Regions from separate parts of the Siminovitchia sp. FSL W7-1587 genome, predicted to be linked through region 2. Evidence: a T-box and tRNA genes for the amino acid it is inferred to sense, from the RefSeq annotation. Region 2 holds a T-box; the other holds one or more tRNA genes.
What was found. The T-box of region 2 lies ahead of serS (serine--tRNA ligase). A T-box ahead of a tRNA ligase gene usually reads a tRNA of that ligase, here a tRNA-Ser.
Positions count from the first base shown of each region.

Region 1: it has a tRNA-Ser gene. The T-box ahead of serS (serine--tRNA ligase) is inferred to sense a tRNA for this amino acid. The anticodon was not compared.

Region 1 is NZ_CP150169.1:1,479,999-1,490,727, reverse strand. It holds gene NST31_RS06905 (hypothetical protein) at 1-14, shown strand, start outside; gene NST31_RS06900 (hypothetical protein) at 84-272, opposite strand; gene NST31_RS06895 (hypothetical protein) at 421-558, opposite strand; gene NST31_RS06890 (helix-turn-helix domain-containing protein) at 680-919, opposite strand; gene NST31_RS06885 (hypothetical protein) at 1,164-1,310, opposite strand; tRNA gene NST31_RS06880 (tRNA-Ser) at 1,604-1,693, opposite strand; tRNA gene NST31_RS06875 (tRNA-Thr) at 2,020-2,092, opposite strand; gene NST31_RS06870 (AI-2E family transporter) at 2,280-3,323, shown strand; gene NST31_RS06865 (IclR family transcriptional regulator) at 3,649-4,413, shown strand; gene NST31_RS06860 (RidA family protein) at 4,472-4,939, shown strand; gene NST31_RS06855 (sugar kinase) at 4,950-5,897, shown strand; gene NST31_RS06850 (bifunctional 4-hydroxy-2-oxoglutarate aldolase/2-dehydro-3-deoxy-phosphogluconate aldolase) at 5,939-6,556, shown strand; gene NST31_RS06845 (hypothetical protein) at 6,576-6,923, shown strand; gene NST31_RS06840 (sodium:solute symporter family protein) at 6,924-8,408, shown strand; gene NST31_RS06835 (Gfo/Idh/MocA family oxidoreductase) at 8,424-9,428, shown strand; gene NST31_RS06830 (MBL fold metallo-hydrolase) at 9,451-10,179, shown strand; gene NST31_RS06825 (M20/M25/M40 family metallo-hydrolase) at 10,201-10,729, shown strand, end outside.
Region 2 is NZ_CP150169.1:2,351,962-2,362,690, forward strand. It holds gene tadA (tRNA adenosine(34) deaminase TadA) at 1-247, opposite strand, end outside; gene NST31_RS11095 (glycoside hydrolase family 18 protein) at 375-1,661, shown strand; gene serS (serine--tRNA ligase) at 1,687-2,961, opposite strand; T-box leader at 3,010-3,232, opposite strand; gene NST31_RS11105 (serine hydrolase) at 3,337-4,629, opposite strand; gene guaB (IMP dehydrogenase) at 4,823-6,289, opposite strand; gene NST31_RS11115 (YaaC family protein) at 6,365-7,366, shown strand; rRNA gene rrf (5S ribosomal RNA) at 7,672-7,787, opposite strand; rRNA gene NST31_RS11125 (23S ribosomal RNA) at 7,988-10,729, opposite strand, start outside.

The DNA of each region.
Region 1 (10,729 bases), 870 kb from region 2:
TTGAGTTTAAATAAAAACAAGCCCTTAATGGACGAGCTGTCTTTGTATACTCGTCCGTTAAACTGAGCTTTCGTGGTCCGATTTTAATTTTCATCTTTTTTTAACAACTCCTTACGATCATCGAGAAGCTTTTTAAGCTCCTCAACGTCCTCAAGTGTCGCTTGATTCCGTATGAAGCTCCTTGTCCTAGAGCGATCGCTTAAATATTTGGCTCGTTCTTTGTTTTTCTGCTGCCATTTTTTATTTGCTTCGGTTTGTCTGTTCCTTTGCAAGCTTTTCAGCCTCCTTCATTAGCCTCTTTTTCCTTGCATTTAAAAACAGGTAACGAATAAATATGGGGATCGCAAGTATCCAAACAACAATAATGCCGATTGTTAATATATCCATGTTATTGTGGTATACTTAGGGGAGAGAGGGGAGTTATCCTCCCCGCCTCTTCCTTCTGATTTCTAGCTCTAACTTTTTGATTTCCAACTTCGTCTTGCGGGCGGTCAACCACATTTGACGAACTGTTAAAATCGAAATGGTTAGGGCTATTATTTTGCCTAAGTCATCCACTCCTTCACCTCTTTTCTATATCTAATTATACTATGCATAGTATAATTAGGCAAGCATTTTATGGTGTTTTTCGTAAAAATTTCCTATTGAATACAGAAATAAAGCCCGATAAACCCGGGCTTTATTCATCGTATGGCCTGTATTTTTTTCTTAATTCCCCTTGCTCTGCTTTTCTTTCCAAAACGCTTTCCTTCAAAAAGATTTTAGGCTGGTCCTTGGCAGGCATTAATTTTCCATCTCGTACCATGTGACCGATCCTCGCTTTTGATACACCTAATATTTCTGCTGCTTCAACTGTAGACAATAAATTTTCATTTAAAAATCTCAATAAATCTTCAGTTGATTCAAATTGGTACTTCACTTTCCATCTCCTTTCTTAAACATAATCAACACCAGCTTAAATATATAAACTAAAATTGTTAGCCCAAAAACAAGCATCATGAACACGTCAAGCTTAGAAGGGGTTTGGAAATCAACATAAACGAACATGATTACAAGGCCAATTGCTAATACCATTATGTTACTGTAACCAAATTTTTTAAGCATATTTTCCGAGTGGATGTGTTATAATTTTTGGGTAAGGGAGGTTTTAGCCTCCCTCTGTTTCACCTGCGACGTTTCTTCTTGCCCGGAGAACGTCGCTTTTCTTTTCGCTCTTTCGATATGTCGTGCAGGTCTTTCATGCCCGATGTGATGGCTTTGAAAGCTCCTGCCAGTAGAGCGAATGTTGCGATACACTTTTCTACATCCACCTGTTCACCCCCTTTCGATAATTTAATTATACTATACCTATTCAAAAAATTAAATAGGTATCACAAAAATAAAGGTAATGTTTTTTTGAATAAAAAGAGCCCTCGATAGGAGTTTGAAATTTCATTATTCTTTATGAAAAAATAAAAAAAGAGAGCTTTTAACTCTCTTTCCGTGGTAACATTTTGGTAACAAATGAGTAAAATTATAGGCTTATTGAAAAATCACAAAAACTCACAAACCCCTTGTGTATCAAGGTTTTCCGCTTAATATTAAGTCGGAATAAAATGTAGAGCGGAGAAGGTGGGATTCGAACCCACGCGGCGGTTGCCCGCCCTAATGCATTTCGAGTGCATCCCCTTCAGCCGGACTTGGGTACTTCTCCATTTTGAGAGGTGGAACAAAGCTATTATACGGTAAAAGTTCTCATCAGACAATGCATCAGCATTCGCATATCGGGATGATGTTTCCGCCCGGCTCGTTGGTGGTGCCGAATAGCTGTCATCCATAGTGAAATAGTGGTCTGGCCAGCACACTTCCCGTGCAGTCTTTTGATTTTAAGATGGCGCAAAGGGTTCTTGCGAATTCTAAATTGAATGGACTGGATTATCACCACACACTTTTTACGAAGCCGATGGGGAACAAGCTTGCCGACAAGGAAAAACGACTCCACATTTACGGAATCGTTGACATTTCAACGTCGTTTTCAAGTGCTGGTGACAGGATTTGAACCTGCGACCCCGTCATTACGAGTGACGTGCACTACCAACTGTGCTACACCAGCAATTCTTAAAAATTCACATACAAATAATAGTACATCTATAACCATTTTTCAATCATTTTTTTTGCAAGTGGTTCCTGATTGTTCCAAAAAAGACTGATGTATTTTTTTAAAACTAATTTCCTGCCAGAACGGGATCATTGTTATAATAGAGGGATAAGAGATATATAGACAAGGGGACACGAACTGAATGGGCATCATGGAAATATTTCAAAAAAAAGGGGTCAAACGCATCATTATTTTTGCTCTGATTGTCCTGATTTTATACAGCATGAGAAGTATGATGAATTTGATTTTACTGACCTTTATCTTTTCGTATTTAATGAATCGCCTGATTGAATTCACCGCAAAGCGAATTCCAGTTAACCGGAAGCTGCTCGTTTTGTTTATGTATACGGTCATTGTCGGTGTGCTGGCATACGGGCTTGTGAAATATCTTCCCATTTTAACTTTGGAAATAAGCCAGTTGATTAAACAAGTCAACGCTTTTTACACGCAGCCGCACGACAATACTGTGATCAAGTATATCGAAGCGGTTATTTCCAAAAATCAAATCGTGTCCTATTTGGAAAATGGCTTTTCTTTTCTGATCAAATCGTTTACGGATATTAGCAAAATAAGTATCCACGTGATGATTGCTTTGGTATTGAGCTTGTTTTTCTTGCTGGAAAAGCCCCGTTTACAAGAATTTACGGCAAAATTTAAAAGCAGTAAACTCGCTCCCTTTTATTTTGAGCTTGAGTTTTTCGGAAAAAAATTTACGCGTACCTTTGGCAAGGTGATAGAAGTCCAGTTTATGATCGCCCTTGTCAATTGCTTTTTGACAATGGTGGCGCTCGTGATCTTGGATTTTCCTCAGCTATTTGTATTGGCGCTCATGGTTTTTTTTCTGGGACTCATTCCGGTTGCGGGTGTGATCATTTCCTTGATTCCGCTTTGCTTGATCGCCTATTCGATCGGTGGCTTGATTAAGGTCGTTTATGTTGTGGCGGCCATTGCGATCATTCATGCGGTTGAGGCGTATGTATTAAATCCGAAGTTCATGTCGGCCAAAACGGATTTGCCCGTTTTCTATACATTCATCGTCCTGATATTCTCGCAACACTTTTTTGGGGTTTGGGGGCTGATCATCGGGATTCCGGTTTTTGTGTTTTTGCTTGATGTCCTTGAGGTAACAGACAGAAAGAAACGATCTGAAGCGCAAAACGAACGTTCCAAAACAGTGGAGAGTTAGCTCTCCGCTGTTCCTTAATGAACAATGGAATGAATCATTTTCAACTTTTGTACCGCGAGATTTGCGGTTTTTTTTCATCCCTCACTTGAGGTCGTTTAGGCTATTTAATTTAGTCGAGTTTTTGTTATCGCTCAAGTGTGGAATACTCATTTATTTGGGCAGGATGCGGCGCTTAAGCTAGATTGTGTTATGTCCGATTTCTCACATTTTTCATGTCATTGTAGAAAAAATTTTAACTATATTTATTTGACTTTTATGCTTCGCTTCGATTATAATATGAAAAAATAATAAAACAATGTTTTAATAGTTGAAAAAGGTGGATAGCTTGAATAAGTCATTACGTAATTCATCTACTGTAAGGTTGTTGCGTATTTTAGAAGAAATTGCCAAAAGTGATGATGGAATCGGTGTCACGGAATTAGCACAACGACTAGATCTAAATAAAAGTACTATTTATCGATTTTTGGCGACATTAGAAGAAGAACAATATTTGGAACAAGAGCCTGATACAAAAAAATATCATTCCGGGATTAGATTGTTTGAGCTTGCTTCACGTATCGTGAATAAAGTGGATTGGACAAAAGATATACGTCCGTTTTTGGTTGATTTAAAAGATCGTGTGAATGAAACCGTTCACCTTGGTATCATTGATGATCACGAAGTCGTTTATATTGATAAAGTAGAGTGTGAAAGATCGATTCGTATGTATTCAAAAGTCGGCAAACGGGCACCGGTTTACTGTACGGGCGTAGGCAAGGCAATTTTGGCTTTTCTTCCTGAGGAAAAAAGGAACCATATTATGAATCATATTCATTTTCATCCATTTACCAAAAACACAATTACCGATGCTGCCCATCTTAAAAAAGAAATAAAAATGATCCGGGCACAAGGATTCGCATTAGATAGAGAAGAGCATGAATTGGGTGTGAGTTGCGCAGCATCGCCTATTTTCAATTATAATGGGAAAGTGCTTGGCGGGATTAGTATTGCTGGTCCCTCTTCACGTATAGATGAAGAAAGATTATTTGATTTGGCTTTAGAGGTGAAAGAGACTGCTCAATTCATATCACGCCGTTTGGGAAGTCTCTAATTTTTTTCGCTATATATTGAAACGTTGTTTTAAATATTAAAACAAAGGGGATGTTACGATGTCACAAATTGAAAAAAAGTTAAAGGAATTAGGAATTGAATTGCCTCCGGCGCCTCAACCTGCTGCCGTTTATATACCCGCTAAAAGGTTTGGCAGTAATATGCTGTATGTATCAGGTCAAGATTGCCGTGTAAATGGAAAGCTTTTGTATGAAGGAAAAGTGGGTAAGGATTTAACAGTTCAAGAGGGGTACGAGGCTTCTAAACAAGCGATGATCAATACGTTAGCGGTGATAAAGAGCGAAATTGGCAACTTAGACAATATTAAAAGCTTTGTTAAACTATTGGGCTTTGTTAATTCGGCAGACGGGTTTGTTGAACAACCTTATGTCATCAATGGCGCGTCTGAATTTTTAGAAGAGGTCTTTGGGGAAAAAGGCAAACATGCCCGTTCCGCTTTGTCAGCGAATGAGTTGCCCTTTAATACACCAGTAGAAATTGAGACAATCGTAGAACTAGAAGAATAGGGGTTACGACATGGATGTACTGACATTTGGTGAAACAATGGTCGCTTTTACCGCATTAAATAATCGTTCAATTGTGCAACACCACGATTCGTTTGTTTCTGTCGCCGGTGCTGAAACGAATGTTTCCATCGCTTTGGCACGGCTCGGACATCGGGTTAAATGGTTTAGCAGATTGGGGGATGACCCATTTGGACGAAAAATTTTATATGAATTAAATGCCCATCAGATTGATACGAGCGGCGTTATGATTGATCCTCATTATCCGACAGGAATTATGTTTAAACAAAAAAAAGAGTTATTAGATACAGAAGTGATTTATTATCGGGACCATTCTGCTGCCACTCAATTGAGTAAAAAAGATCTCCAAAACAAGTGGGTGAAAGATGCCAAAGTTCTCCACATTACTGGTATTACGCCATCATTAAGCGCTTCTTGTAAAGAGTTGGTGATGGAAGCCATCGCGTTGGCAAAGCAACATCAAACGGTCATTAGCTTTGATCCAAACATTCGTTTGAAATTATGGAGTATAGAAGAGGCGAAAAAAGTCTTGATCCCCATTGCAAAACAGTGCGATATTTTTTTACCCGGGAAAAGTGAGATGAAGCTGCTATGTGGAGCAAAACATTTGCGGGATATCCAAGCGCAGTTGGCTGAATGGGCTATCCCGCTTACTGTGATGAAAGATGGAGCCAATGGAGCGTGGATCATACAGAAGGGCTGTCATACCTTTGTACCTCCATTTCCAGTGAGGCGTGTAGTGGATGAGATTGGTGCGGGAGATGCTTTTGCGGCGGGATTTTTACATGGTTATCTACGAGGCGAAAATCATGAAACGTCTGTAAAATTTGGTCACGCTTGTGCCGCTTTTGTGGTTAGCTCAGAAGGAGATACAAGTGGACTGCCGATGAAACATGAGTTGGAGCGCTTTTTGAATAAAGACTCGGAAACGCTTCGTTAATTGTAATAGTCGCAATAATGAGTGAAAGGATCGGTGATCAAATGTTAGCAAAAATAACAGCTTGCAAGATTGTCCCCATTTTAAGGGGGATGGAAATAGAAGATGCTTTATTTTTAGCGGGTTGTTTACAGGAAGCGGAGTTAAACATATTGGAAGTTTCACTAAACCGTCCGAATAGTTACATTGTATTAGAGAAATTGGCGAAGGAATTTGGGAAGGACATGGACATAGGTGCCGGGACCGTTTTAACGAAAAAAATGGCATGTGATGCAAGAGATTGTGGGGCCACCTTTTTTCTGGCTCCAAACGTATCAAAAGAAGTGGCCATGGCAGCGCGTGACATAGAGATCCCGTATATTCCCGGGGCATTGACGCCGACCGAAATTCAATATGCGAGTGAGTTGGGGGCAGAATTGATTAAAATTTTTCCTATTCGCCAATTAGGCGCTTCCTATATAAAAGATGTGCTGGCGTCGTTAAACAAGATTCAGTTACTGGCGGTTGGAGGTGTCGGACTTGAAAACGTGAAAGCGCTGTTTCAAGCGGGAGTAAAAGCTGTTGGCGTGGGCGGTAGTTTAGTAGAAGCCGAGTGGATTCAAAATAGAGAGAAAGAAAAAGTGTTAGAGCGATTGAAGGTATTTAAGCAAGAAGTCATATGAAATGAGGAGGGAATGATAGATGGATTTCGGAAGCGTTTTAATATTAGGTTCTGTTGTCGTGTTCGCCATTTTGCTGAGTGTCGGCCCGTACTTGGAATTAAAGGGAAAGATTTTATTTGAAAAGCAGGAAAAAGACCCGGTGTTAAAAGGGCGATTTGGCATGGGGCTAATGGTTGTCAGTTTCTTCATGTTTGTCATTGCCTTAATCTTAAGATCAGTGCTTGCCGGAAGTGTAGTGACTCCTTTTGTGATGATTGGTTATTTACTATGGATAGTCGGAGGGATTATAGCTGTCGCCCGCAACGAGTTGTTATCGTTTATGGTTTCTGAAGAGGAAAAGGAAGCGGTGAAGGGGGAGAATCGGTAAATGGATCATACGATCGCAAGCATCGATATCGTGATTATCATTTTATATGTATTGCTTACTTTATTAATCGGTTGGTGGGTTTCAAAAGGTATCTCTAGTTTTGAAGATTTTGCGGTAGCGGGGAGAACTTTTGGTCCCTTCATGTTGGCGGCCACTTTTGGTGCGACAAACTTTTCAACATGGAGTTTGGTTGGTAAGCCGGGGTTAGTTTATAATGCGGGTGTTTCTGTCAGTTGGATCGCGTTAAACGCCATGGCATGTGTACTGGCAGCTGTTGTTTTTGTGCCTATTTACAGAAAATTAAGATACAATACCATGTCGGAGATTTTTGAAGACCGTTATGATGGTCGCGTAAGAGGGTTAATAAGTGTCATTTGGATACTGGCTGATACGTTAAATCGGTATGGTGTGACGGTTTACGCTGCAGCGGTTATTTTAGGGTTGGTTTTCGGCATTCATATGAACTGGATGATATTAATCATTGCTTTAATTGTCGTGATCTATACGTATTTAGGTGGTTTGAGATCAGTCGTTATAACCGATTCCATTCAGTTTATCTTTATGTTTGCCGGCCTTTTTATCGGAGGCGCCTATATTTTTTCCCAATTAGGGGGATGGAACGGGGTCGTTCAATCTGTTCCTGGCCACTTAACGGAATGGGTTCCGTCAGCAGAGAATGCCAATGGCTGGCCTTGGATTATCGCGATGACTATTTTAGGTTTCCCTTATTTTATTACGAGCCAATTTGTGATGCAAAGAGGACTTGCCGCCAAATCAGTCAATGTGGCGAGATGGGGATTAATTTTCGCTGCGATTATTGCGATTCCAATCGCTATTTTAGAAATTTTACCGGGATTGGCGGCACACTCTATTTTATCCGAAGAATTAGTTGCCAGTCTTAACCCGGATATGGTTGGTCCGCAAGTGTATATTGAATTATTACCGGTTGGTTTATTGGGGATATTTTTTGCCGCGTTATTGTCTGCCGGCATATCAACCGCTGACTCGGCATTATGCGCATCTTCATCCTTATTCACAGAAGATTTTTATAAAAAGTGGAAACCAAAAGAAAGACCTTCACATTATTTAAAAGTGTCTCGGATCGCAACGATCATTTTAGCTATTATTGGCACGATATGGGCCATGATTGTGCCGTTTTTAGGCGGAGCGGTGGATGCCATTCTCAATGTGATAGCTGTAACCGACATGCCTATTTTTGTCATTGTTTGTTTAGCGATATTTTGGCGAAAAATGAAAGCGATGGCCGCGGTGATTTCTATTGTTGTAGGAGCTGGAAGCGGACTGCTTGTTTCTATACTGGGAGTAGGAGGGATACAAGGTCTTGCTGCCACTACAGCGACTAGTACATTCATGACGCTGATTACAGGTGTTGTGTTAAGTCTTATGATCAAACCCACGAACGAATATGAAGCAAAAGTACAACTGTTTTTTGAAAAGATGGGCAGTAAAGAAATAGAAGAATAAGCGGGAGTGATATGAGTGGTAAGGATTGCGGTGATCGGTACCGGAGCTTTCGGAGTTGAGCATATTCGTACGATACGTTCCATGAATGGAGTGGAATTATTCGGAATTTGTAATCGCAGTGAAGAGCGTTTAATGATTGTGGCGAAAGAATATGGGATTAGCAGTGAAAAAACGTATACGGATGTAACGAAGTTGTTACAAGAAAAAGCATTAGACGCGGTTGTTATCGCAACTGATGAACAGAGTCATGAACCGATCGCGCGCCAGGCTGTGGAATATGGAAAACATGTATTAATTGAAAAGCCGATTTCTACTCAAGTTGAAACAGCGGAACAGTTATTAAAGCTGGCTAAAACAAGTGATTCAATCATATTGCCGGGCCACATGCTTCGCTTTGATCCTGGTTATGCGGCCGTGAAAAATAAATTGGAAACCATTACAGGACCCATACATTCAGTCAGATTCAAACGCAATGTACCTTTTGAGCGGTTTTCATTACATGCTCGTACTCATCCGGTGTTTATGGCTCTTTCTCATGATATTGATCAATTAGTATGGTATACGAATTCAAAGCCAAAGCGATTTTTTGCCATGGAAAAAAAGATTGTGTCCGATATTGATATGCCAGGGATCTTTTTTGGCTTCATTGAAATGGAAGACGGCATGATTTGTTCCCTGGAAACACAGTGGTGCTTACCGAATGAATATGGACAATATCTCGATGTGGAATTAGAAATGATGTATGATGGCGGACATATTCGCTATCGTTTTCCGGGAGATACGCTATCTGTTATGGATCATGGGAAAATGATGAGACCAGATATCCAGCTCTCGCCATTCATACACGGTCATGTTTATGGAGCGCTGCGGAATGAGCTGGAGCATTTTGTGGAATTGATCAAGAATAAAAGCACACGTCAAGTAGTTCCAATGGAAGAAGCCGTTTTGGGCATTAAAATATGTGATGCATTGATTACGTCTGCAAAAGAACGGAGAGCAATTTCATGGGAAAATGTGTGAATTGTGTGGGAGGGACAGGAACATGCAATTAACAAAAAATGTATTTTTAGTTGGCAGTGGCGAAATCGGTTTATCTAATGAGTATGACTGCCACGTTTACCTTGTAAATGGTGATAGTGATGCCCTATTAATTGATGCAGGAGTAGGGATTGATTCCGAAAAAATTAAGGAAAATGTCCAGAAGTATGTTCCATGGGAAAAAGTTTCCCGGGTTATTTGTACACATTCGCACGCTGATCATAGCGGCGGGGCAACATTTTTTCAAAAAGAGGGGAAGGAGGTATGGTTGTCTGAGGAAGAATATAATTGGATGAATGATCAAAGGGATGAAGTGGAATGGGCGCTGCGCCTTGCTAAAAACGCAGGGGGGTATCCCGAAGATTATGTTTTTACTTATTTTGAACCGGATCATGTCATGAATGAAACAGAAATGATTTCATGTGGGGCGTTGCGGCTTCAGCCCATTTATGTGCGCGGACATAGTCCGGGGATGTATTGTTTTTTGATGAAAACAGATGAAGGCAATGTGCTCTTTGCGAGTGATTTTGTTTTTATTCACGGAGATATTGGGTTATTAAATGCTCCGGGATCTGATCTTGCCAGTTATCGTGAAGATATTAAAAAGTTAAGTGGTTTACATGTGGATGCCTTATTTTCCGGCCATCGCTTGTTTCTTTTGCAAAATGGGCAAGCTCATATTCAAAAAGCAATAGAGCAATTAAATAAAGTGATTGTTCCCTCTACATTTTAAAAAATGAAGGGATGGAGAAAAATGGACTGGAAAGAAGAGGCATTTATTTTACTGGAACAATTGGTTCGGGTTCCTAGTGTCAATCCGGAAGACCATGGCGAAACGAGTGAATTATTTGGTGAAAAAGCGGTAGGCGATAAATTGCTAGCGTATATAAAAAAGTATTTGCCTGATTTTTTCTGTTGGCAAGAGGAAGTGTTGCCTAATCGTTTTAACTGTTACGCGTCTTACAAAGCAGGGGAAGATTGTCCGACAATCCTGCTGGAAACACATTTGGATACAGTAAGCATTCAGGGCATGTCAATTGATCCGTTTACATTAAAAAGCGAGGGTGGCAGATGGTATGGGCGCGGCGCATGTGATGCCAAGGGCCAAATCGCGGCAATGGTTCTCGGTATCAGAAAAGCCATGATGGAATGTGGTGGCCAACTGCCAATCAATATTTTGTTTGCCGCAGTAGTGGATGAGGAGCACAAACATCGCGGTGTCGATTTTTTGGTGAAAAATTCTATTCATGCTGATTTGGCGATAGTCGGAGAGCCAACAGAGC
Region 2 (10,729 bases):
ATGGCTCCAACGTTACATATAGTTCCGCATTTTCAAGACGCCATGTCCCTAGTGTCCGGCAAGCTTCCTGAATGGCGATGATTTCGGCATGCGCTACGGCATTTTGCTCCGTTTCCCGTCGGTTTGATGCTTTAGCGATGATTTTCCCATTTAAGACAATGATAGCCCCGATGGGAACTTCACCAATTGAGCGGGCCTTCTTTGCTTCTTCAATTGCAACATTCATATATTTCTCTTCATTTTCCATCGTTTTTCTCCTCATTTTTGCTACATATGATTGTACCAAAATTTTTTATTAGAGGTCTTTAATTTTCCTGGCATGCATACAATGGGACAAGATAAACGTTTGACTAAGGTGGTTAAGGAGGGTAAACATGCAAATCCATGTCGTCGAGCCCAATCAGACTTTGTCCTCGATCGCTTCCTTGTACGGGATAGCTCCAGCTATCATAACGGAAGCCAATGATTTACAAAATCCCGATCGGCTTGTGGTCGGGCAAGCGATTGTCATTCCGATTATCGGCAGGTTTTATTGGGTACAGCCTGGTGACAGCCTCTATACAATCGCGAGAAGATTTGGCATTTCTTATCAAGAGCTTGCCCGAATCAATGGGATTAGTGTCAACCAGCCTATTCGGGTTGGCTTGCGGCTCTATATCCCACAGGGACCAAAGCGAGAAGGAGAGTTTTTAGCTTATGTCGAGCCGAGGCGTACGGGGACCGTATCCCCCGTTTTGGAGTCGAGTGCGAGAGAAGCATCTCCTTACTTAACATATTTGGCTCCATTTGCTTACTTGCCAAAACGTGACGGAACATTAGATCCCCCCCAGTTAAATCGTTTTCCCGAAATTGCCCGCGCAAACAACACATCTCTCGCCATGGTCTTGGCCAACCAGGAAGAAGGACAATTTAATACTGAACTTGTTCATATTTTGCTTACAAATGAACAAGTGCAAACAACTTTTTTGGAAAATATTGCAACAGAAGCCAAAAGGGTCGGCTTTACCGATATTCACTTTGATTTTGAAAGGATTGCAGCGGAAGATCGTGAAGCTTATAACCAATTTCTTCGAAAAGCACGCGACCGTTTCCATGCGGAAGGCTATATCATTTCCACGGCACTTGCTCCCAAAACAAGTGCTACACAGGTGGGGGAATGGTATGCGGGGCATGATTATCGGGCGCACGGCGAAATTGTCGATTACTCTTTGATCATGACATATGAATGGGGCTACAGCGGCGGTCCCGCAATGGCTGTTTCCCCCATTGGACCAGTTCGGGATGTATTGGAGTACGCGCTAACCGAAATGCCTTCACGTAAAATCATGATGGGACAAAATCTGTATGGCTATGATTGGACGCTTCCGTTCGTCAAGGGAACGACGGCAAAAGCTGTAAGCCCCCAGGAGGCCATTCGGATTGCCCTTGAAAACAATGTAGCCATCGAATACGATACAACTGCACAAGCCCCTTTTTTTCATTATACGGACGGAGAAGGGAACAGGCATGAAGTTTGGTTTGAAGATGCGCGTTCCATCCAGGCAAAATTTGATTTGGTTAAAGAGCTCGATCTTCGGGGTGTCGGCTATTGGAAACTTGGGCTGTCTTTTCCACAAAACTGGCTCTTGATTACTGACAATTTTAATGTAGTGAAAAAATAAAAGCGGCTCATTTGAACCGCTTCTTTCAGTTAATGACTTCTTTATTTCTCATATAAGGGCGCAACACTTCCGGAATTTCAACACTTCCGTCTTCTCGTTGGTAGTTTTCCAAGATTGCCGCCACCGTTCTTCCTACTGCCAAGCCAGATCCGTTCAGCGTGTGCACATGTTGCGGTTTGGCTTTTGGTTCAGTGCGGAAACGGATATTGGCTCTTCTTGCCTGAAACGTTTCAAAGTTTGAACAAGAAGAAATTTCTCTGTATGTTTTATAGCTCGGAATCCATACTTCAAGATCATATTTCTTGGCTGCTGTAAAACCAAGATCCGCTGTACACATGCTCATGACGCGATACGGCAAATTCAAAAGCTGTAATACTTTTTCCGCGTGGTTTGTCAGTTTCTCAAGTTCGGCATAAGAATCTTCCGGTTTTACAAATTTAACTAATTCCACTTTATTAAATTGATGTTGGCGGATCAAGCCGCGCGTATCTCGCCCCGCAGACCCGGCCTCTGAACGAAAACATGCACTGTAAGCCACATAGTTAATCGGCAAGCGATCGCCGTCCAATATTTCATCTCGATGGTAGTTGGTCACTGAGACTTCCGCAGTCGGGATAAGGAAAAAATCATCACTTTCAACATGAAACGCATCCTCCGCAAACTTCGGCAATTGTCCCGTTCCCGTCATACTTGCACGATTCACAAGGTATGGCGGCAACATCTCCTCATACCCGTGTTCTTCCACGTGAAGATCCATCATGAAATTAATGAGAGCCCGTTCAAGCCTGGCTCCAAGGCCTTTATAAAAGACAAATCGACTTCCAGTAACTTTTGCCGCCCGTTCAAAGTCCAATATATTCAAGTCATCGGCCAATTCCCAGTGCGGTTTCGGCTCAAATGTAAATTGTGGAACATTACCCCATCTTCTTATCTCTACATTATCATCTTCCGTCTCTCCTACCGGAACACTTTCATGAGGAATATTGGGAATAGCTAAAAGTAATTGCTGCAACTCTTCTTCAATCACACGGAGTTCTCTATCCAATTCCTTTACTTGCTGGCTGACTTGCCGCATTTCACTAATCAAATGATCGGCATTTTGCTTTTCTTTTTTTAACTGGGCGATTCTTTCTGAAACTTCATTTCTGTTATTTTTTAACTGTTCCGATTGAACAATCATTTCCCTCCGTTTTTGATCAAGTTGTTCAAACTTATCTAAATCAGCCAAATCCTCGCCGCGATGCTGCAATTTTTTCTTGATTTCATCTACATTCCCTCGAAGAACCTTCATATCCAGCATACGATTACCTCCCAAAATATTTTATTTAAACAAAAAAACTCCCGATCCCAAAGGGACGAGAGTTTACCCGCGTTGCCACCCAAATTGAAAGCCTGAGCTTTCCTCTTTGCCTGATAACGGGGTGATCCCGAAAATGCTTACTTGCCCGAAATGATCGGCGGTTCGGCATTTTGCTCAAGGACGGATTCACAGGCAGTGCCGCCAGTTTTCACCAAACACCGGCTCTCTTAAAGGACACTGTTCCGCTACTATTTCCTCTCAACGCATTCGCTCGTATTTTGTTGATAATATACTACATATCCAAGTGGAATGCAAATGTACTGTCTTATCTATATAATTGTCATCTGTCCGCTTTTCTAAACCAACAGATATTTTTTAAAACCAACCTTTGACTGTTTTAACCGAGCTATCCCAAACATCGCCGAAAAAGCCGCCTATTCCGCGCATCATTAGAACAAACCAATTGGCTTTCTCCACTTTTTCTCCTGTCACCATATTGACAGATGCCGTTTTGCTTTTTGATAAAAAGCCGTAAGGATCTTCTCCCTCATATGCGGCTTCCAGAACGCCCACTTTTTCACCTTTTTTAATCGGTGCGGTCAATTTCCCTTCTTTATTCAATTTCTTCTTATCTATTTTAACACGAGGTTTGTACATTTTTTCTTCCCCGTTTTTCACTACCACTTTTAAAGGGGATTCAGACTGAATGGAGACAGATTTTTCTTTTCCGCTTATGACAGGTATCGTTTTATTATTTTTTACTTGATAACCTTTCGGATATATTTCTTTTACAGAGAAGTTTGTAAAAGCATAGTCCATCATTTTTTTGGATTCATTAAATCTGGATTTGTAATCACCTTGGCCGTTTTTTCCTTTCGCGTTCATGACAACCGTAATAACCCTTAAACCATCCCGTTTAGCCGTCCCGGTAAAACAGTACCCAGCAAAGTCTGTTGTCCCGGTTTTTAATCCATCTACGCCTTCATAGCTAAAATCTAGAGATGGGAGCATCCAGTTCCAGTTCACCATTTTTCCAGGCTTACCAGGGAATTCTTTCTCAGGTATGCTCGTTGTTTCCAATACTTCGGGATAATCATTCATCAGACGGGAAGCCAGTTTTGCCATTGATCGTGCAGACATGATATTTTCATCTTCTGGCTTGGTTCCCTCTGGATGTTTGCCTTTTAAATCCTTATTGTTTAGACCGGTGGAATTGACAAACTTATAGTTTTCAAGACCCAGTTCTTCCGCTTTTTTGTTCATTAAGTCGACAAACTTCTTCTCGGAACCGGCAATGGCTTCGGCAATGGCGATCGTGGCGCCATTTGCCGAGTAAATCGCCATCGCTTCATATAATTGTCGAATCGTATATTTTTTCCCCGCTTCAAGCGGTACATTTGAAAGATTTGTATCAATAGAAACCTGATGAACATAATCGCTGATGGTTTGTTCCTGTTCCCAAGATATTTTTTTATCCTTAATCGCTTCGAACATTAGATACTCAGTCATCATTTTGGACATTGAGGCAATGCCGAGCGCAGTATCTTCATTTTTTGCGTACAGTACCTTTCCTGTACTTGCTTCAACGAGGATTGCCGCATCCGCGTTAATATCGAGCGCATCCTCAGCGGAAGCACGTTCAGGAACAGTGATCATGCTAACGAACATAAGTAACGACAGAAAAAACGCTAAAAATGGTATCTTTTTCCGAATTATCACAAGTTTACCCTCCAAATTATATGTACACCTTTGTCATTTTAACATAGAAAAACATCGTTGAGTAGGCTGTCTTCTTTTCAGTTTCATAACAAAAAAAAAGCAAAGCCCATTCACTGGATTCATCAGGGCTTTTGCCATTTTTTTATGATAATGAGTAGTTTGGCGCTTCTTTCGTAATCTGCACATCATGCGGATGGCTCTCACGAAGTCCGGCACCGGTCATTTTGATAAATTGGGCATTTTCACGGAAATACTCCAAGTCGGCGGCACCGCAGTAACCCATTCCGGCTCGAAGACCTCCAGTCAGTTGATAAAGGGTATCTGCGAGCGGCCCTTTATAAGGAACGCGTCCTTCGATTCCTTCTGGGACAAACTTTTTCGCATCTTCTTGGAAATAACGGTCCTTCGATCCTTTTTGCATGGCGCCTTCCGATCCCATGCCACGATATACTTTAAAACGACGACCTTGGAAAATTTCTGTTTCTCCTGGACTTTCCGACGTTCCGGCAAGCAAGCTTCCGAGCATGACAGCATGTCCTCCTGCAGCAAGAGCCTTCACGATATCGCCGGAATATTTAACGCCCCCGTCAGCAATGATCGTTTTTCCATGCTTCCTCGCTTCTGTCGCGCAATCATAAATAGCTGTAATTTGCGGGACACCAATTCCTGCTACAACGCGGGTTGTACATATGGAACCCGGTCCAATGCCCACTTTTACAACATCCGCACCCGCTTCATACAATTCCCTCGTCGCTTCTGCTGTTGCAACGTTACCAGCAATCAAGTTCAAATGGGGATATAGCTTACGAATTTCCCGGACAGTTTTTAACACACCGGCTGAATGGCCATGGGCCGTGTCAACAACGATGGCATCAACCTGTGAATTGACAAGCGCTTCTACCCGCTTATATGTGTCTGCCGCAATCCCGACTGCGGCGCCTGCAAGCAGACGGCCTTTTTCGTCCTTTGCGGAATTTGGATATTCGATCACTTTTTCTATATCTTTGATAGTAATTAATCCTTTCAGGACTCCTTTATCATCAATCAAAGGTAATTTTTCAATACGATGTTCCTGAAGTATTTTTTCCGCTTCGGCAAGGGAAGTTCCGACAGATGCCGTAACAAGATTTTCTTTCGTCATGACTTCGGTAATTGGAAGAGAGTAATCCTGAATAAAACGCATATCCCTGTTTGTAATAATGCCGACCAATATTTTGTCTTCTTCATTATTAACAATCGGGACTCCTGAAATCCGATATTTCCCCATTAAGTGCTCGGCATCATACACTTGATGTTCCGGGGTCAAGAAGAACGGATCAGTTATCACGCCACTTTCAGACCGTTTTACCTTATCGACTTGTTCGGCCTGTTGTTCAATGCTCATATTTTTGTGAATGACACCCAGACCGCCCTGGCGTGCCATGGAAATGGCCATGTCTGACTCGGTAACAGTATCCATTCCTGCACTGATAATAGGGATGTTCAGCTTTAGGCTGTCTGTCAGGCTTGTACTCAAATCAACTTCTTTCGGCAAGACCTCAGATTTAGCCGGGATTAACAACACATCATCAAATGTTAATCCTTCTTTTACAAACTTTGACTCCCACATTTTTTTTCGTCCCCCTGCCCAAAATATTATTAGTAGGTTATCAATTGGTTAAAATACTGTCAAGGTTAATGGGTGATGTTCAATTTTTCTAATTATTCGGAGGTGTTTTGTCTGTCAACATACAAAAAAATATGGATGCAATTCAATTTTTTTCGGTCGGCAACTACAGTTCAAACTTATTTAAAAAGAAAATATGAAAACCACCATATAGAGGATGCCGAAAGAAAAAGCTATGATAATTGTTACCCATTTATGTACTATTTAGAACAAGGCGAAACATACTACACCCAAGCTGACCAATCGCCATTTTCCATCAGACCTATATTGCTTTATTATGGATTAATTCATTTATTAAAGGCATGCCTTCTTACAGTGGACCCAAACTATCCCGGCACAACCTCTGTTTTGGCTCACGGCGTTTCTGCACGAAAAAGGAAAAAGCGGAACTATCAATTTCTGGAAGATGAAGTAAAAGTTCAAAAAAACGGCTTATGCACCTATTTTTCAGAGCAAATGTATCAACTAAAACACTTGGAAGGAGAGAAATATAAAATGGGGGAGTTACTGGCTCAAGTTCCGGAACTGGACGACCTGTACTTATTTACGAGCGGTAAAAGCAATTTTATGCTACTGAAGCAACTCCCCGGCAATATTTGGACAATCCCTGCTGAATTAGCGCTGAACTATCATATAAGTGTTCAGAGGTTAAAACAATTTTTAGATAGCAAGCATCCTGAAATGATTTATTGGCTTGAAAACAAAGAGAAGGAAACAGAGATTCTCATTGACGGCAAGCGGACGAACTTCTTTCCGCCTTTTCGTTATCACATATTTAAAGAGAAATTTGGACTTGGCTCCTCCTTACAAGCCGCCATTCTTCTTCCCGACCTTTTGATTCACTATTTGCTCCTATTTAATTTAAGCATGATCGCCCGTTATGAAACGGAGTGGTGGATGGACCTCATAAAAACGGCATCTGATCTTGATTATCCATTCATCCATGCTTTTTTAAATATTACGGCTGAAAAAAGTCCACAAATGATTCTTGATTATTTAACGGGTAATGAAAAAACATAGAGCGTATCCACTCTATGTTTTCGCTTGCCCGGCAACGTCCTGCTCTCACAAGGGGAAACCCCTCATTACCATCGGCGCGCGAACTTAACTTCCGTGTTCGGGCTGCGGATCATGATGACCGGCGAATCTCTTCGTCATCTGCACTCGCTCGATTCTCATGGGCATTGCCCATTGCGAGTCTCTCTCCCTTGATTCCTTGATCTTCTTGGTCCTTCTGATCCTCGCTTACATTGAGTTTCTTTATATCTTTCAATACTTTTTAAATAAACTAAAATAAGACATCCATTAATATGGATGTCCTGTTTGCCCGGCAACGTCCTGCTCTCACAAGGGGAAACCCCTCATTACCATCGGCGCTGAAGAACTTAACTTCCGTGTTCGGGATGGGAACGGGTGTTGCCTCTTCGCTATCGTCACCAGACATATGTTGTTGTGAGATTCATTCTCTCAAAACCGGGATACATGAGAAGAAGTCCGAGAACCGTTTTGCGCTTCGTGTTCAATCCAGCTCCGGACGCTATCGCTTTGCGTCACTTCGCTTCTTCTGGCAAAGTCGATTGACTTTTCCGCCAGAAGCTCCAGTGAGCTACAGCGATGGACGAGCGTCCTACGCTTTTTCGTTTGATTAAGTCCTCGATCGATTAGTATCCGTCAGCTCCATGTGTCGCCACACTTCCACACCGGACCTATCTACCTGATCATCTTTCAGGGATCTTACGTTGCCTGGCAAGCCAGACAATGGGAAATCTCATCTTGAGGGGGGCTTCATGCTTAGATGCTTTCAGCACTTATCCCTTCCGCACATAGCTACCCAGCTATGCCTCTGGCGAGACAACTGGTACACCAGCGGTGCGTCCATCCCGGTCCTCTCGTACTAAGGACAGCTCCTCTCAAATTTCCTGCGCCCGCGACGGATAGGGACCGAACTGTCTCACGACGTTCTGAACCCAGCTCGCGTACCGCTTTAATGGGCGAACAGCCCAACCCTTGGGACCGACTACAGCCCCAGGATGCGATGAGCCGACATCGAGGTGCCAAACCTCCCCGTCGATGTGAACTCTTGGGGGAGATAAGCCTGTTATCCCCGGGGTAGCTTTTATCCGTTGAGCGATGGCCCTTCCATGCGGAACCACCGGATCACTAAGCCCGACTTTCGTCCCTGCTCGACTTGTAGGTCTCGCAGTCAAGCTCCCTTCTGCCTTTACACTCTGCGAATGATTTCCAACCATTCTGAGGGAACCTTTGGGCGCCTCCGTTACCTTTTAGGAGGCGACCGCCCCAGTCAAACTGCCTGCCTGACACTGTCTCCCAACCCGATCAGGGTCGCGGGTTAGACGGTCCATACAGCCAGGGTAGTATCCCACCGTTGCCTCCACGGAAGCTGGCGCTCCCGTTTCCATGGCTCCTACCTATCCTGTACAAGCTGCACAGACAGTCAATATCAAGCTACAGTAAAGCTCCACGGGGTCTTTCCGTCCTGTCGCGGGTAACCTGCATCTTCACAGGTACTATAATTTCACCGAGTCTCTCGTTGAGACAGTGCCCAGATCGTTGCGCCTTTCGTGCGGGTCGGAACTTACCCGACAAGGAATTTCGCTACCTTAGGACCGTTATAGTTACGGCCGCCGTTTACTGGGGCTTCAATTCGAAGCTTCGCCTAAGCTGACCTCTCCTCTTAACCTTCCAGCACCGGGCAGGCGTCAGCCCCTATACTTCGCCTTACGGCTTCGCAGAGACCTGTGTTTTTGCTAAACAGTCGCCTGGGCCTATTCACTGCGGCTTCTCAGGGCTATTCACCCTAAAAAGCACCCCTTCTCCCGAAGTTACGGGGTCATTTTGCCGAGTTCCTTAACGAGAGTTCTCTCGCTCACCTTAGGATTCTCTCCTCGCCTACCTGTGTCGGTTTGCGGTACGGGCGCCTATTGCCTCGCTAGAAGCTTTTCTCGGCAGTGTGGAATCAGGAACTTCGGTACTTTTTTTCCCTCGCCATCACAGCTCAGCCTACACGGTAAGCGGATTTGCCTACTTACCGGCCTTACTGCTTGGACGCGCTTTTCCAGCTGCGCGCTTGCCTTATCCTCCTGCGTCCCTCCATCACTCAAACGGCAATGAGGCGGTACAGGAATCTCAACCTGTTATCCATCGCCTACGCCTTTCGGCCTCGGCTTAGGTCCCGACTTACCCTGAGCGGACGAGCCTTCCTCAGGAAACCTTAGGCTTTCGGTGGAAGGGATTCTCACCCTTCTTTCGCTACTCATACCGGCATTCTCACTTCCAAGCACTCCACCGCCTCTTTCAAGACGACTTCGCCGCGCTTGGAACGCTCTCCTACCATTGCTATTGCAATCCACAGCTTCGGTGATACGTTTAGCCCCGGTACATTTTCGGCGCAGAGTCACTCGACCAGTGAGCTATTACGCACTCTTTGAATGGTGGCTGCTTCTAAGCCAACATCCTGGTTGTCTAAGCAACTCCACATCCTTTTCCACTTAACGTATACTTGGGGACCTTAGCTGGTGGTCTGGGTTGTTTCCCTCTCGACTACGGATCTTATCACTCGCAGTCTGACTCCCAAGGATAAGTATTTGGCATTCGGAGTTTGTCTGAAGTCGGTAACCCGATGAGGGCCCCTCGTCCAAACAGTGCTCTACCTCCAATACTCTCACCTTGAGGCTAGCCCTAAAGCTATTTCGGAGAGAACCAGCTATCTCCAGGTTCGATTGGAATTTCACCCCTACCCACACCTCATCCCCGCATTTTTCAACATACGTGGGTTCGGGCCTCCAGTCAGTGTTACCTGACCTTCACCCTGGACATGGGTAGATCACCTGGTTTCGGGTCTGCGACCTCATACTCTTGCGCCCTATTCAGACTCGCTTTCGCTGCGGCTCCGTCTTTTCAACTTAACCTTGCATGAAATCGCAACTCGCCGGTTCATTCTACAAAAGGCACGCCATCACACTTATTGTGCTCTGACTACTTGTAGGCACACGGTTTCAGGTTCTATTTCACTCCCCTCCCGGGGTGCTTTTCACCTTTCCCTCACGGTACTGGTTCACTATCGGTCACTAGGGAGTATTTAGCCTTGGGAGATGGTCCTCCCGGATTCCGACGGGATTTCTCGTGTCCCGCCGTACTCAGGATCCACTCGGGAGGGAACGACGTTTCAACTACAGGGCTGTTACCTTCTTTGGCCGGCCTTTCCAGGCCGCTTCGTCTACGCCGTTCCTTTGTCACTCCACTTTGAGTGTCCTACAACCCCGAAAGGCAAGCCTTTCGGTTTGGGCTCTTCCCGTTTCGCTCGCCGCTACTGGGGGAATCGATTTTTCTTTCTCTTCCTCCGGGTACTTAGATGTTTCAGTT